2 regions of the Fictibacillus halophilus genome follow, and region 2 is predicted to be linked to the other one. Evidence: riboswitches for the same ligand, from Rfam matches in the RefSeq annotation. Region 2 holds a riboswitch; the other holds the start of a gene.
What was found. A riboswitch is a leader RNA that binds a small molecule or an ion and turns the genes downstream of it on or off. The one in region 2 is predicted to bind cyclic di-AMP.
Positions count from the first base shown of each region.

Region 1 (6,104 bases), 1.8 Mb from region 2:
AATTTTGTATCTAATTCGAAAAATGAGATCACAGTTTAATAGTTGGGCTTTGCTTAGTGTGATTTTTTCTATTCTAATCCTTTTACCAGCTTTGCTCATCATGGTTCAGTTATTCGCTGAGAGTAATGAGAATTGGGAACATATAAAAGAATTTATGTTGAAAAATTATATCGTGAATTCTGTGACGCTAGTTAGTTTCACTGGCCTTTTCACAGTGTTGATCGGGGTGAGTGCAGCATGGCTAGTTTCTGCATATAAAGTTCCCATGCACCGATTCTTTAAATGGGGTCTCATACTTCCTCTTGCAATACCACCTTATATTGGAGCTTATACGTACCATGGCATTCTAAACTATACAGGAGTCATTCAGACGACATTAAGAAACCAGTTTGGTATAAAAGTAGACCAAAAGTTTTTTGACATCATGAACATACCAGGTGCTGTTTTCATTTTTACGATGTTTCTTTATCCCTATGTTTATATCATTACAAGAAGCTTCTTAGAAAATCAGTCATCATCACTGATCGAGAATGCGCGTTTGTTAGGAAAAGGTTCGTTCATGACATTTATACAAGTCGTGCTGCCTGTGTCTCGTGCAGCGATCGTTGGTGGCGTTAGTCTAGTTATTCTTGAAGTCTTTAATGATTACGGTGTAGTTAAATATTTTGGTATCCAAACGTTTAGTACTGCCATATTTCAAGCTTGGTTCGGAATGGGAGATATCTATTCAGCTATCAAGTTAGCGGGTACTTTAATGTTGATTGTAATTTTGATCTTAATCCTTGAAAAAGTAATAAGGGGTAGGAAGCAGTATAGCTATTCCACTTCAAAAGTACGGCCCTTAGAACCAAAAGAACTTAAAGGTTGGAAAAAATACGCTGTACTAAGCTTTTTTATTTCTTTATTTGCTCTAGCTTTCGGAATTCCTTTTATACAGCTTTTACATTGGGTGTATATGACATATGACGTCATTTTAAGTGCTACATTTGCAGACTTGATTTGGAACTCAGTTTTTGTTGCGGGTATAGGTTCAGTTCTAATCATTATCGTGGCCTTAATCATCGCTAACTTTAGTCGTCTGTCAAAAGGTTGGGGAGGGAAGGTATTTTCCAAAATAACGGTTTTAGGCTATTCGATTCCTGGAGCTGTAATCGCAATCGGCGTACTGACTTTATTTCTATCACTGGACGAAAAGGTAATTACGTTATACGAATGGCTTGGATTAGAGCCTACTCTTGTACTGAGCCTCAGTATTAGTATGCTGATCTTTGCCTATGTTGTTCGCTTTCTTGCGGTCGGTTTTAACTCGATTGAGTCAGGTTTTGATAAAGTAGGAACAGTTTTCACAGAAGCTTCAAGAACGTTAGGGATGTCAGTAACGAAGACATTTTTTAAAGTAGATATCAAGATGATCAAAGGAGCGATTGCTGGGGGGTTCATTCTTGTTTTTGTAGATATTTTAAAAGAGCTGCCTCTTACTCTTATCCTACAGCCTTTTAATTTTTACACGTTGGCTACAAAAACATTTCAATATGCAAGTGACGAACGTATTCACGAAGCCTCTGTTTCATCAATGGTGATTATTTGTATAAGTGCACTTTCGATTTTCTTTTTACACAGAGTATTAGAAAAGGAGCCAAAATAATGTTTGTTCAAATCAAAGACCTAACATTTCATTACAAGAATTCGCGTGAACCTTTGTTCGAAAATCTATCTCTAAGCTTTAAGCAGGGAGAAGTTTCGGTAATCTTAGGGGAAAGCGGAAGTGGGAAAAGTACGTTACTTCGTCTGATAGCAGGACTAGAAGTGCCATCAAAAGGGTCGATCCTAATCGATCAGGCAGTTATGAACGATACATTCCGTTTTGTTCAGCCAGAAAAACGTGGTGTTGGTTTGGTTTTTCAAGATTATGCTTTGTTCCCTCATATGACTGTTGAAAAGAATATCAAATTTGGCCTAACGAAAATGAATCGTAAACAGAAGCAATCGCGAATGGAAGAATTATTAGCTATTGTGGGTATGGAAGATTATGCTTCTCGTTATCCTTATGAATTGAGTGGTGGGCAGCAGCAGCGTGTTGCACTAGCAAGAGCTATGGCTCCAAACCCATCTTTGATCATGTTCGATGAGCCTTTTAGCAATCTCGATTCTAAGCTTCAATTACAGATTAGGGATGAACTACAGGAAATTCTTAAACGTACTGGAATCACTTCTATCTTTGTTACTCATGATGAAGAGGATGCTCGTGCTATAGGAGACCGAATCATACTAGTAAACGATGGGAAGATTCAAGATGAAGGACGTCCTGAAATGGTTTTGAAAAGGAATAAAGAAAAGTTATCGCTAGCATACGTTTAAACAAAAAACCGGGATATCCCGGTTTTTATTTTTTGAATTGAGTATCTAGTTTTCCGTTCATGTCGATTAAGAATCCGATTTCTCGTCCTAACAATTCACCCAGTTCTTTTGCTTTTTTTTCGCTTTCGTTCTTTATTTGTTCAATCGTAAGTTCACCTTTTAACTTGGATGCTCCAACGATAATACTTAATTCACCTTTTTCATAAAATACAATTTTCATTTACAATACCTCCCTGAAAAATAGAACCTTATACATCATTCGTTTTTTCTCACATGCTTATGGGGTAGAAGTGAGAATCTGGAAAAACATTCATCATGAAACAATTAATTGGAAGAAATAAGTATAGCAAGTTTCCTTGACATCATTTTATGTATGTTGATAACATTACAGTATATGATATATGATTCGCTGAATCCTGATGTTCTATTCGATTGAATATTCAGGAGCGGGGGAACCACATTATGGCTTCTAAGCCTTGGGATGAATTTGCGCGTAAGCAAAAGGGACAACTCTCAATTTCCTAATCCGACAGCTAACCTCGTAAGCGTTTTTGGAGAGAGAACTCTACACATGGGATAAGTCTATGTGTAGCTGTGTATTCCCACGGAAAATCCTCTCTATTTTCGGTGGGTTTTTATATGCAACAAATAGGGCATATATTAGTAATATTTCTCTTCAGTCACGAGTTAAATATTTTGAAAATTTAATAAAGGGGGTATTTTTTGATGAAATTATCTACAAAAATCTTGGTCGCTCTGGCACTTGGGGTAGTTGCAGGTCTTATTCTAAATTTAGCCTTTCCAGATGCATTTTCTGTGCTTGATAAATACGTATTCAAGCCAGTCGGAACGTTATTTTTAAATCTGATTAAAATGTTAGTCGTTCCGATTGTATTCTTTTCAATCGTACTTGGAACAGCAGGATTAGGTGATCCGAAGAAACTTGGAAGAGTAGGTGCCAAAACAGTCGGTTACTTTTTAGCAACAACTACAATCGCAATTATTATTGCTATGGCTTTAGCACTCATCTTTAAACCAGGTGTTGGGGACTTTGAAACAGAAGGTGCAAAGTTTGAGCAACAAGAAGCACCAGCAGTAACAGATACATTACTCAATATCATTCCTACTAATCCTATTCAAGCTATGGCTGAAGGTGATATGCTTCAAATTATCGCATTTTCAGTTTTTGTAGGATTCGCTCTAACGATGCTGGGTAGTAAAACAAAAGGGATTATGGATCTAATTGAACAAGGTAACGATATTATGATGTACCTTGTAAACGTGGTTATGAAGTTTGCTCCATATGGCGCATTTGCATTAATTGCTTCTGCTGTCGGAAGCCAAGGAATGGATGCCATTAAAGCAATGGGCTTATATATGAGTGTAGTTATTTTAGCTCTTTTCATTCACTCTGTTGTAGCCTATGGAGGTTCAATTGCTCTCTTAGCAAAGAAGAGCCCGATTTGGTTCTTTAAAGGCTTTGCACCAGCAATGTCAGTAGCATTCAGTACGTCAAGTTCGAATGCAACACTCCCAATCTCAATGAAAACAGCTCAAGAAAATCTGGGTGTTCGAAAATCAATCAGTGGTTTTGTTCAACCGCTTGGTGCAACAATTAACATGGATGGAACAGCCATCATGCAAGGTGTTGCAACGATTTTTATTGCGCAAGTATACGATGTTAATTTAGGTATTACAGAGATGCTTACTGTTATTTTAACTGCAGTGCTTGCTAGTATCGGTACAGCTGGTGTTCCTGGAGTTGGACTGATCATGTTAGCGATGGTATTGAACTCTGTAGGATTACCTGTTGAGGGTATTGCTTTAATCCTAGGTGTTGATAGACTTCTTGATATGCTAAGAACAGCTGTTAACATTACAGGTGATGCTGCATGTGCAGTAATCGTTGATAAAGGTGAAGACAAACATCTTGGAACTCGTGATCAAGAAGTTAGTGCGTAAATAAACACAATAAACGGCCGCAGGGGTTAAACCTCTGCGGCTTTTTTATATGCCGATTTCCCTAGTTTTTTAATGTTGAGTAAATAAATGTAAGCACTGGTGAAAAATCATGGTAAAATAAGAAGATACATAATGAGATTTCGGAGTGATCTTCTTGGAAAAATGGCTAGAGATATTAACACTTGCTGCAAAGATCATATGGGTACAGATTCAAACCGTTATTCATCCTATCATCGAGTTAACAGAGAGCGCGATGAACTCTTTTTGGTTTGTCTTTTCACTTACGATCATCGCAGGATACGTATTACTTAGGCTTGTACAGAACGCACTTACCTTCTATCAAGCTCATAATTTTATTCACAGAAAAATGATTAACGAACCCGCTAGTGATATTGAATTCACCTTATTTATGAAATCACTTTGGAAGAAAGATCGATCTAAAGGATTATTGGCCAATGCCAAATCGGCTAAGAGTAGATACCTTCAGTTCAATACTCAAGAACGTTTGTCACTACAGAACTACTTGCAGCATCGACTGAGATTTTTACGTACCAACCAGCCATTGTTCATCTTAGGCGCTGTTGTAATAGGATTGATTTCTAGTATTTCAGTGAATGTACTACCGATTGAGGTAGCTGCACTTACTGCGGAAAATGTATTAAAAACAGCACTTTTCATTCTTTCCTGGCTGTTGATTATGCAAGCTAAATACGTTTCTATGAAAAAACAAACGTATCATCACCTAGCATGGATGCAAGATACCAACCGAACAACCACGGTTGATTACATGCAGGAAGAAGATGTTACGGTTTCAACGAACAAAGAAAACAACCCTGCGTATTAACGTGATACGTAAGGGTTGTTTTTTATCCAGAACCGATAAGGATAATGAACGGCTTCTTCGGCATATTGTATTCCGATACGAGGACCTGAGATAATTTCATTCTGTACTACTATCATTCCTTCTTCTACTCGTATATTTCCCTCATTGATCTTCTTACCATTATCACTTAATGTGAATCCCATTGCTTTACTCAGTTTACCTGGTCCATTTGTAAGCATAATCTCATTCTTTACTCTTGCTCGTCTTTCCCTCATTCTTTCTATTCCCTCATTAGGTTGAATAGCTCTAATGAGTATAGCTTCAGGTTTATTAACAGGGCCGGAAACGATATTAAAGCAAACATGCATTCCATAAATAAAATAAGTGTAAATCGTACCTGCTTCACCGTACATCACTTCTGTTCTAGCTGTTCTTCGGTTGTTAAAGGAATGAGCAGCTCGATCTTCAGGTCCTAGATAGGCTTCTGTTTCCACAATATATCCAGAAATTATTGCGTCATCATCAATATGTATCAACTTCATACCTAGAAGTTCTTTTGCTAGATCTAGAGTTGGTAATTCCCACAATTTCATTTTCATCTCCCTCGTTATGTATGACATCTATTGTTTATTAGTACAATAACAACAGGCTCATGTAAAATTATGTTTCCTTTTGTCGAAGTTTTACAAACCCTAAAAAAGAGGAAATGACAGAGGAAAAAAGAATTTTTTATAAAGCAGATGAATAGGAGGCGTTTGATATGGACGGTTGGGTAAATGAAACAGGAATTTATGAAAATCTCTCCAAACGACGCTGGGAGTACTGGGAAGTAAGTCAACATGGAATTAAAACCATGGTTTCCTGGCTATGCTGGAATGCCCCTAATTCGGTTTATGAACAATGGAGTAAGTCTGTCTTACACTAGAACGAATCTCGTTGAAAGTTCCTTTTCTTATAAGGG
Region 1 covers NZ_JAEACF010000001.1:2,378,616-2,384,719, reverse strand. Annotated here, with positions in the region: gene I5J82_RS12390 (ABC transporter permease) at 23-1,645, shown strand; gene I5J82_RS12385 (ABC transporter ATP-binding protein) at 1,645-2,358, shown strand; gene I5J82_RS12380 (hypothetical protein) at 2,384-2,578, opposite strand; cyclic di-AMP (ydaO/yuaA leader) riboswitch at 2,756-2,921, shown strand; gene I5J82_RS12375 (dicarboxylate/amino acid:cation symporter) at 3,085-4,320, shown strand; gene I5J82_RS12370 (hypothetical protein) at 4,475-5,164, shown strand; gene I5J82_RS12365 (DNA-3-methyladenine glycosylase) at 5,161-5,742, opposite strand; gene I5J82_RS12360 (hypothetical protein) at 5,904-6,068, shown strand.
Region 1: it holds a riboswitch for cyclic di-AMP, as region 2 does, so the genes downstream of both, I5J82_RS12375 (dicarboxylate/amino acid:cation symporter) here and I5J82_RS03250 (hypothetical protein) in region 2, are expected to answer to the same signal.

Region 2 (6,104 bases):
TTCCGGTGTACGACCAACCATAAGACCGCAGATAAATACACCAATAATGGCATACATCAGCATGTTCACTAAACCAACTCCATCTCCGCCAAACACTGTGTTTAACATCATGAGAGATAATGGTGTAATACCACCAAGCGGTGTTAACGTATCATGCATGTTGTTAACAGTTCCTGTTGTGGCCGCAGTCGTTACTGTACTAAACAATGCGGACTGAGCAATTCCAAAACGAACCTCTTTACCTTCCATACTTCCCTGTTCAGAACTAAGCCCCATTGCATTCAATGCTGGATTTCCGTTGCTTTCAGAGATATAAATTAATGATAAAAATGCGGTAAATAAAATAGCCATCGCACTGAAAATGACCCAGCCTTGTTTTTGGTTTCTAGCAAAACGGCCATAGGTGTAAGTTAATGCAGCAGGGATACACCACATCGATAAAATCTCGATCACGTTCGTTAAAGGAGATGGATTTTCGAAAGGATGTGCAGAGTTTACTCCAAAGAATCCTCCACCGTTTGTACCTAAGTGTTTGATAGAAACAAGCGAAGCTACTGGACCCGTAGCGATTTCTTGTTTTTCTCCTTCAAGCGTTGTAACTTGGATCGTACCATCTAACGTCTGAGGAACCTTTAATCCAACCAGAACCAATGTAACCACAACGGCCATTGGGATAAGTAAACGTGTATGTCCTTTTACAAAGTCTTCAAAGAAATTGCCAATGGTTGACCCTTTGCTTGTAATACCACGTATAAATGCAATAGCAACAATGATTCCTGTTACAGCAGATGTAAACATCATCATCATGATGACCGACATTTGAGAAAAATAAGAAAGTCCAGTTTCTCCACTGTAATGCTGCAGGTTTGTATTCGTCATAAAACTGACAATCGTGTTAAAAGATAAGGTTTGTTCCATATTGTCTATATTGCTCGGATTGAACGGAAGCAGTTTTTGCAGACGTAAGATGACATATCCGACTGCAACCAAGACGATATTCGTAAGTAATAATGACACCGTATATTTTTTCCATGTCATACCCGGTCTTTCTTTGATTCCGGATATGGAATAAATCATTTTCTCAATCGGACCAAAAATTTTATCTGTTTTATTAGCCTTGTTTGAAAACACGTGATAGATATAGCTTCCTAACGGTTTAACGATCAGAAGCAATAAAACGATCACGATTGCAATTTGTAAAACTCCCATAACCATGTTCCTCCTAAATGAATCCTTTAATATGTTGTTCGGTTAAAACTTTTCAGGGTTAATTAGTGCATAAACCAAATATAGAAAAACGCCACCAGTTGCAATCATGGTTATTATCATTTTTCCTTGTCCCCTCCTGCGATTTGATCACACCAATAAACAAATTTAAAATAAAGCAAAAATGAAACGACTAGTGTTAAAACCATATAAAGATCTAACATGTATCTTCCTCCTTACCTAACTAGTAAACTACTCAATAAAACCCGATAACATATGTGATAAATTTTTTATGGCATCTTGTGAATCGCAGCCTTCAACTCTAAGTGTGATAGGTTCATCTTGATTCCTTGAATAATGTGACAAAAAGAATAGATTGACCGATAGCAAGCCTTTCGCATTAATTTGTATTCCTTGGTAATAGAAAAGGATCTCACTCTCGAAAGAACCAGCAGCATTGACAAATTCATTGATCTGTCCGATCGATAACCGTCTTGGCAATAAAACAACTGACTCTGCTCCCATTATTTATCCCTGCCTATCAGTGATAAGAATTTAGAGGGAGCACGCGGCAAAAGCTCCCTCTTCAGATTTTTTTAACCTTTGTTGCGAAGTGTGTCCTGTATCGACCATTTAGAGAGATTATGCTGTATTACACTTGCGTAATATGCATTCAACTGTTCTCTTTTGGCTTTTAATAAGATTTGTTCAATTTCACTCGGACTCATTTTCATTTTTATATTCCTCCGTTTCTTTTATGAAGAAAGTAAGAATTGAATGTTTCCTGTTTTGTTATAGATTACGTAGTCGGCACCTAGTTCTTTGTATACTCTTGTGATGTACCTTGTGTCTGATTTAATGACATAAACAGGTAGGTTATAGATGCTGCGAATGAGCTCGATCGTTTGGCAGCATTCCAAAAAGCCTGATTCAACGACAATAATCTTTTGGACAAACGGCCCTACCATTTCAATCAATTTACGTTTGTCACCATAATTCATGACATACACATGTTGAAAACCAACTTGTGAAAGTCTGTCTGCCTCTTCTCGGTTAGGAACGCATAGAACAAGAGATTGATATTCATCACATAATCTTAGTTTTGAAATAAATACATCTGAAACTTGGTCAGGAAACATGATGAGCACGTTTCCAGATGGTATTGCCATCGTTTACTTCCTCCATTTCTTAAAGAAAACTTGGCTGATGCCAAGCCTTTCACGTCAGCCTTAGTTGCACTTATACTATCGTCTTAAACTTGTTGCTACGTCGAAAATCATCGTGCAAACAAGCTATAATTTCTGATAGTGTAAAAAAAGACAACAAAAAAGAAGCCTGCGGAAGAGGAACTCTTCTCGCGGCTTCTACACATACTTGAATAAGCGTGTAAACACACGAAATTTGTTGCCTCTCTCTGAACGCTTACGGAGTTAGCTGACGGATTCGGGCTTGAGAGTAGCCCTACTCGATCACTCGAGATTCACCCCATGCAGACACGATAGCCTGCGGTTGGTTCCCCCGCTCCCTAAAGTTAGGAATTAAGCGATAAAGACGCATGATATAATAATCATAGTTTTTTAAATTATAACGACATTTTTTTCAAATTCACCTTCCCTCTCCTACCACGCTTACGAAGTTAGCTGACGGGTTCGGACGGCAGAAGTCGCCCGACTTAATAAGTTTCACCCCTGGCAATTAAAAAACTGCCGATGGTTCCTCCGTTCCAAATTGGATTCAGCGGTCATGGAAAATATTTAAAGATTTAAGATAAGGACTATATTACTCCTGGTTTCCACTGTTGTAAATCAACCAAAAACACTAAAATATCTATATTTATTTCCAAAATCTCTTAAAATAACCTTCTTTATGCATAACCTGTAACCCTTACAACTATTTTCATTGATTTTCATTGATTTTCATTATTTTTATAAACAAAAAAATGTTTTAATATTCTAACAATTAATATCTGCAATTGAATGTTTTTAATACAAAATAAAAAAACTCTGCAAACATAAATTTGCAGAGCCTTGTTAAAACGATCTAAAATCCAATCTCTGTCTTTTAGTCCAAAGCCAAGCGCCTGTGAACAAATGAATTGCAAATACTACAAAGACCGCTCCATAACTTTCTGTAACCCAGCTCACAAACCAAATGATCGGCAAAGCTAAAAAAAGGTTAACAAGCATCAAAATCCATGAAGTTCTCGCAATCGCTACAAAGAATAGAATGATCGGTAAGATTAAAAAAAACCAGAATAGTACGTTTTGAAATGTTGCCATGGCTTCCCCTCCGCTTTTCATTATAAAAGGGCTTCGCCATAAACTCCACCTTTAGACTGGTATTTTTTCTAATTGTAACTCTTTTTTGTTTTCATCATCTTCCGTATCATACTTTGGCAAGGTGAACATATAAAAAACTCCAACAAGTATCAGACATCCTCCAACAACCCAGAACAGCATTTCAACAGTTAAAAACTTCGGGAAAAATACCGCGATTAAACCGAGGGTCATGGTATGAGATAACATATTGATTGGCGTGATCCATCCTTGAACACGCCCCATCATTTTAGGATCTACAATCTTAGGTAACCAGCCACCGATTCCGATATTGATTAAAGGAATGCTAATCCCAGCCAATCCCGTAAAAATAAAGAAGAAGAAAACATTTGGCGCGATGGCGCATAAACCAAGTGACAACCCACTAACGAATAGACCAAGAACAATGGCATACGAGAGTCTAATCTTTTTAGCAAGCATCGAACTTAACACACTCCCTGTAAGTATGGATACACCAAACACAACACCCATCCACATCATCATTTGCTCATAATTATCTGGAACGAGTTTATATTTCATGATAAAAGCCGGCAAAACAGACAATCCTCCATTTACTATCCCAAACAAGAAAAACCCGAAAATTAGAGAGAGGAGAAGCTTTGACTGCTTAATATAGACAAACCCCGCAGTGAAATCCTTCCATACCATCTTTACACGAATATCCTTGAACTTGTGTAGTCCGTTCGGTAGACGAACTTCTTCATTTACTCTCATACTCATAATTAACAATGCTGATATAACATATGTAACAAGATCAAACGCAATTGCTCCTTGTATGCCTACACTCCAATAAATAAAAATGGCAATCATATTTCCAAAAAGCATAAATAAACTGCCTACCATTTGATTTAATCCAGCTGCAATTGCATAATCCTCTTTTGAAAGTACGCCTTGTACCATCGCTTGGTCGGCTGGATGAAAAAATTTACCAACAGCACTTCTTAAGAATAAGATAGCAAAAATCAACGGCATCCAATCAAGCCATATAGCACCCATTAATAGAAGGCACAGCCCTGCACAAATCCAATCACAATAGAGTGCGATCTTTTGACGGTCCATACGATCTGCTAACACTCCTACGATAAAGAAAACAGCTAGTGTTGGTAAAGAATACATCAATTCGGCAAGTGTTGCATAAAACGGCTGTTCACCGAACTTATCCAACAAATAAAACATAAAAGCTGTAACTCCTATGATACTTCCCATCATTGAAGTAAAACCAGCAAAAAACAGCTTTCTGAAGTTTTTATTCTGAAACACTTTCAGAAATTCCTTCACATCATAACCTCCAACTTTGCATAATTTGCATCATTACCATTTTCTACCTAATGCCATCATTTGTAAATATTTTTATGTGATACTTCACAAGAAGTATTGAGCATATCCATTCCCTTTTCAGTATTAAAATCAGCTGAAGTTGTAAATGAAAAGAATACTACGATATAAAGGTTGAACTTTATGCTTTATGACGATACTCTAGACAGAGAGCATAATAGAGAGGATACTGACATGATTCATTTATTTTCACACAATGATTTAGACGGAAAATCGTGCGGTTATTTAGCACAACTAGCATTTGGAGACAACTGTAAAATTTCGTATTGTTCACACGGAACGATTAACGACCGTGTAGAGATGCTGCTCGATAATCCAAAAGAAAGAAAAACAGAAATTATTATTACAGATATTGCGGTTAACGAAGAATTAATGATGAGACTTGATGAACGCTCGAATGCAGGAGGAAAAGTGAAGCTGATCGATCACCATGCAACAGCGCTTCATTTTAATGGGTTTGATTGGGGGCATGTTCAAGTTCGTTATGATGATGAACGTTTAACATGTGCCACTTCCCTTTTCTACGAATATTTGATTGAGAATGGCAAGCTTAAGCCAACAGGTGCACTCGATGAGTACGTAGAGCTTGTACGTTTATATGATACGTGGGAATGGTTTGACCAAAAAGTCGAAGCTAAGCGTCTCAACGACTTATTCTTCATCCTTCCTCCTGATAAATTTGAGGATCAGATCATGGAACGCTTAAAAGGTGATTCATTTCAGTTCTCAGAAACAGAAACGACGATTCTTGATCTGGAAGAAGAAAACATTGCAGATTATATTAAAAAGAAACAGCGTCAGATGGTTGAAATCTGGGACACTTGGTCTTTAGGTGAAGGATCAGAAGAAAAAACCTACAAGATTGGTATCCTTCACGCCGAACGCTATCATTCAGAACTTGGAAACGAGATCAATCGGGAGAATCCTCACTTAGACTTGATTGTGATCTTGAACATTGCCAACAAGCGTATTGGACTACGCACCATTCATGATGAAGTGGATTGCTCGATCTACGCGAAGCAGTACGGAGGCGGTGGACATCCTAAAGCTTCAGGTGGAAACATGACTTCTGAAGCGTTTGAAAAGTTTGTTGTTGCTGCCTTCCATGAACAGCCTCGACGAATCGATGCACCGAAGAACGAACACAACGTGAAGGAAAATCCTGATGGCAGCTTGTATGTGAACAACCATCGTGAAGTTTCTAAGATCTATTCGGAAGATAACCAA
Region 2 covers NZ_JAEACF010000001.1:608,575-614,678, reverse strand. Annotated here, with positions in the region: gene kdpA (potassium-transporting ATPase subunit KdpA) at 1-1,209, opposite strand, end outside; gene kdpF (K(+)-transporting ATPase subunit F) at 1,252-1,317, opposite strand; gene I5J82_RS03260 (HPr family phosphocarrier protein) at 1,459-1,731, opposite strand; gene I5J82_RS03255 (hypothetical protein) at 1,803-1,940, opposite strand; gene I5J82_RS03250 (hypothetical protein) at 1,962-2,375, opposite strand; cyclic di-AMP (ydaO/yuaA leader) riboswitch at 2,610-2,761, opposite strand; cyclic di-AMP (ydaO/yuaA leader) riboswitch at 2,816-2,956, opposite strand; gene I5J82_RS03245 (hypothetical protein) at 3,237-3,485, opposite strand; gene I5J82_RS03240 (MFS transporter) at 3,537-4,820, opposite strand; gene I5J82_RS03235 (DHH family phosphoesterase) at 5,052-6,104, shown strand, end outside.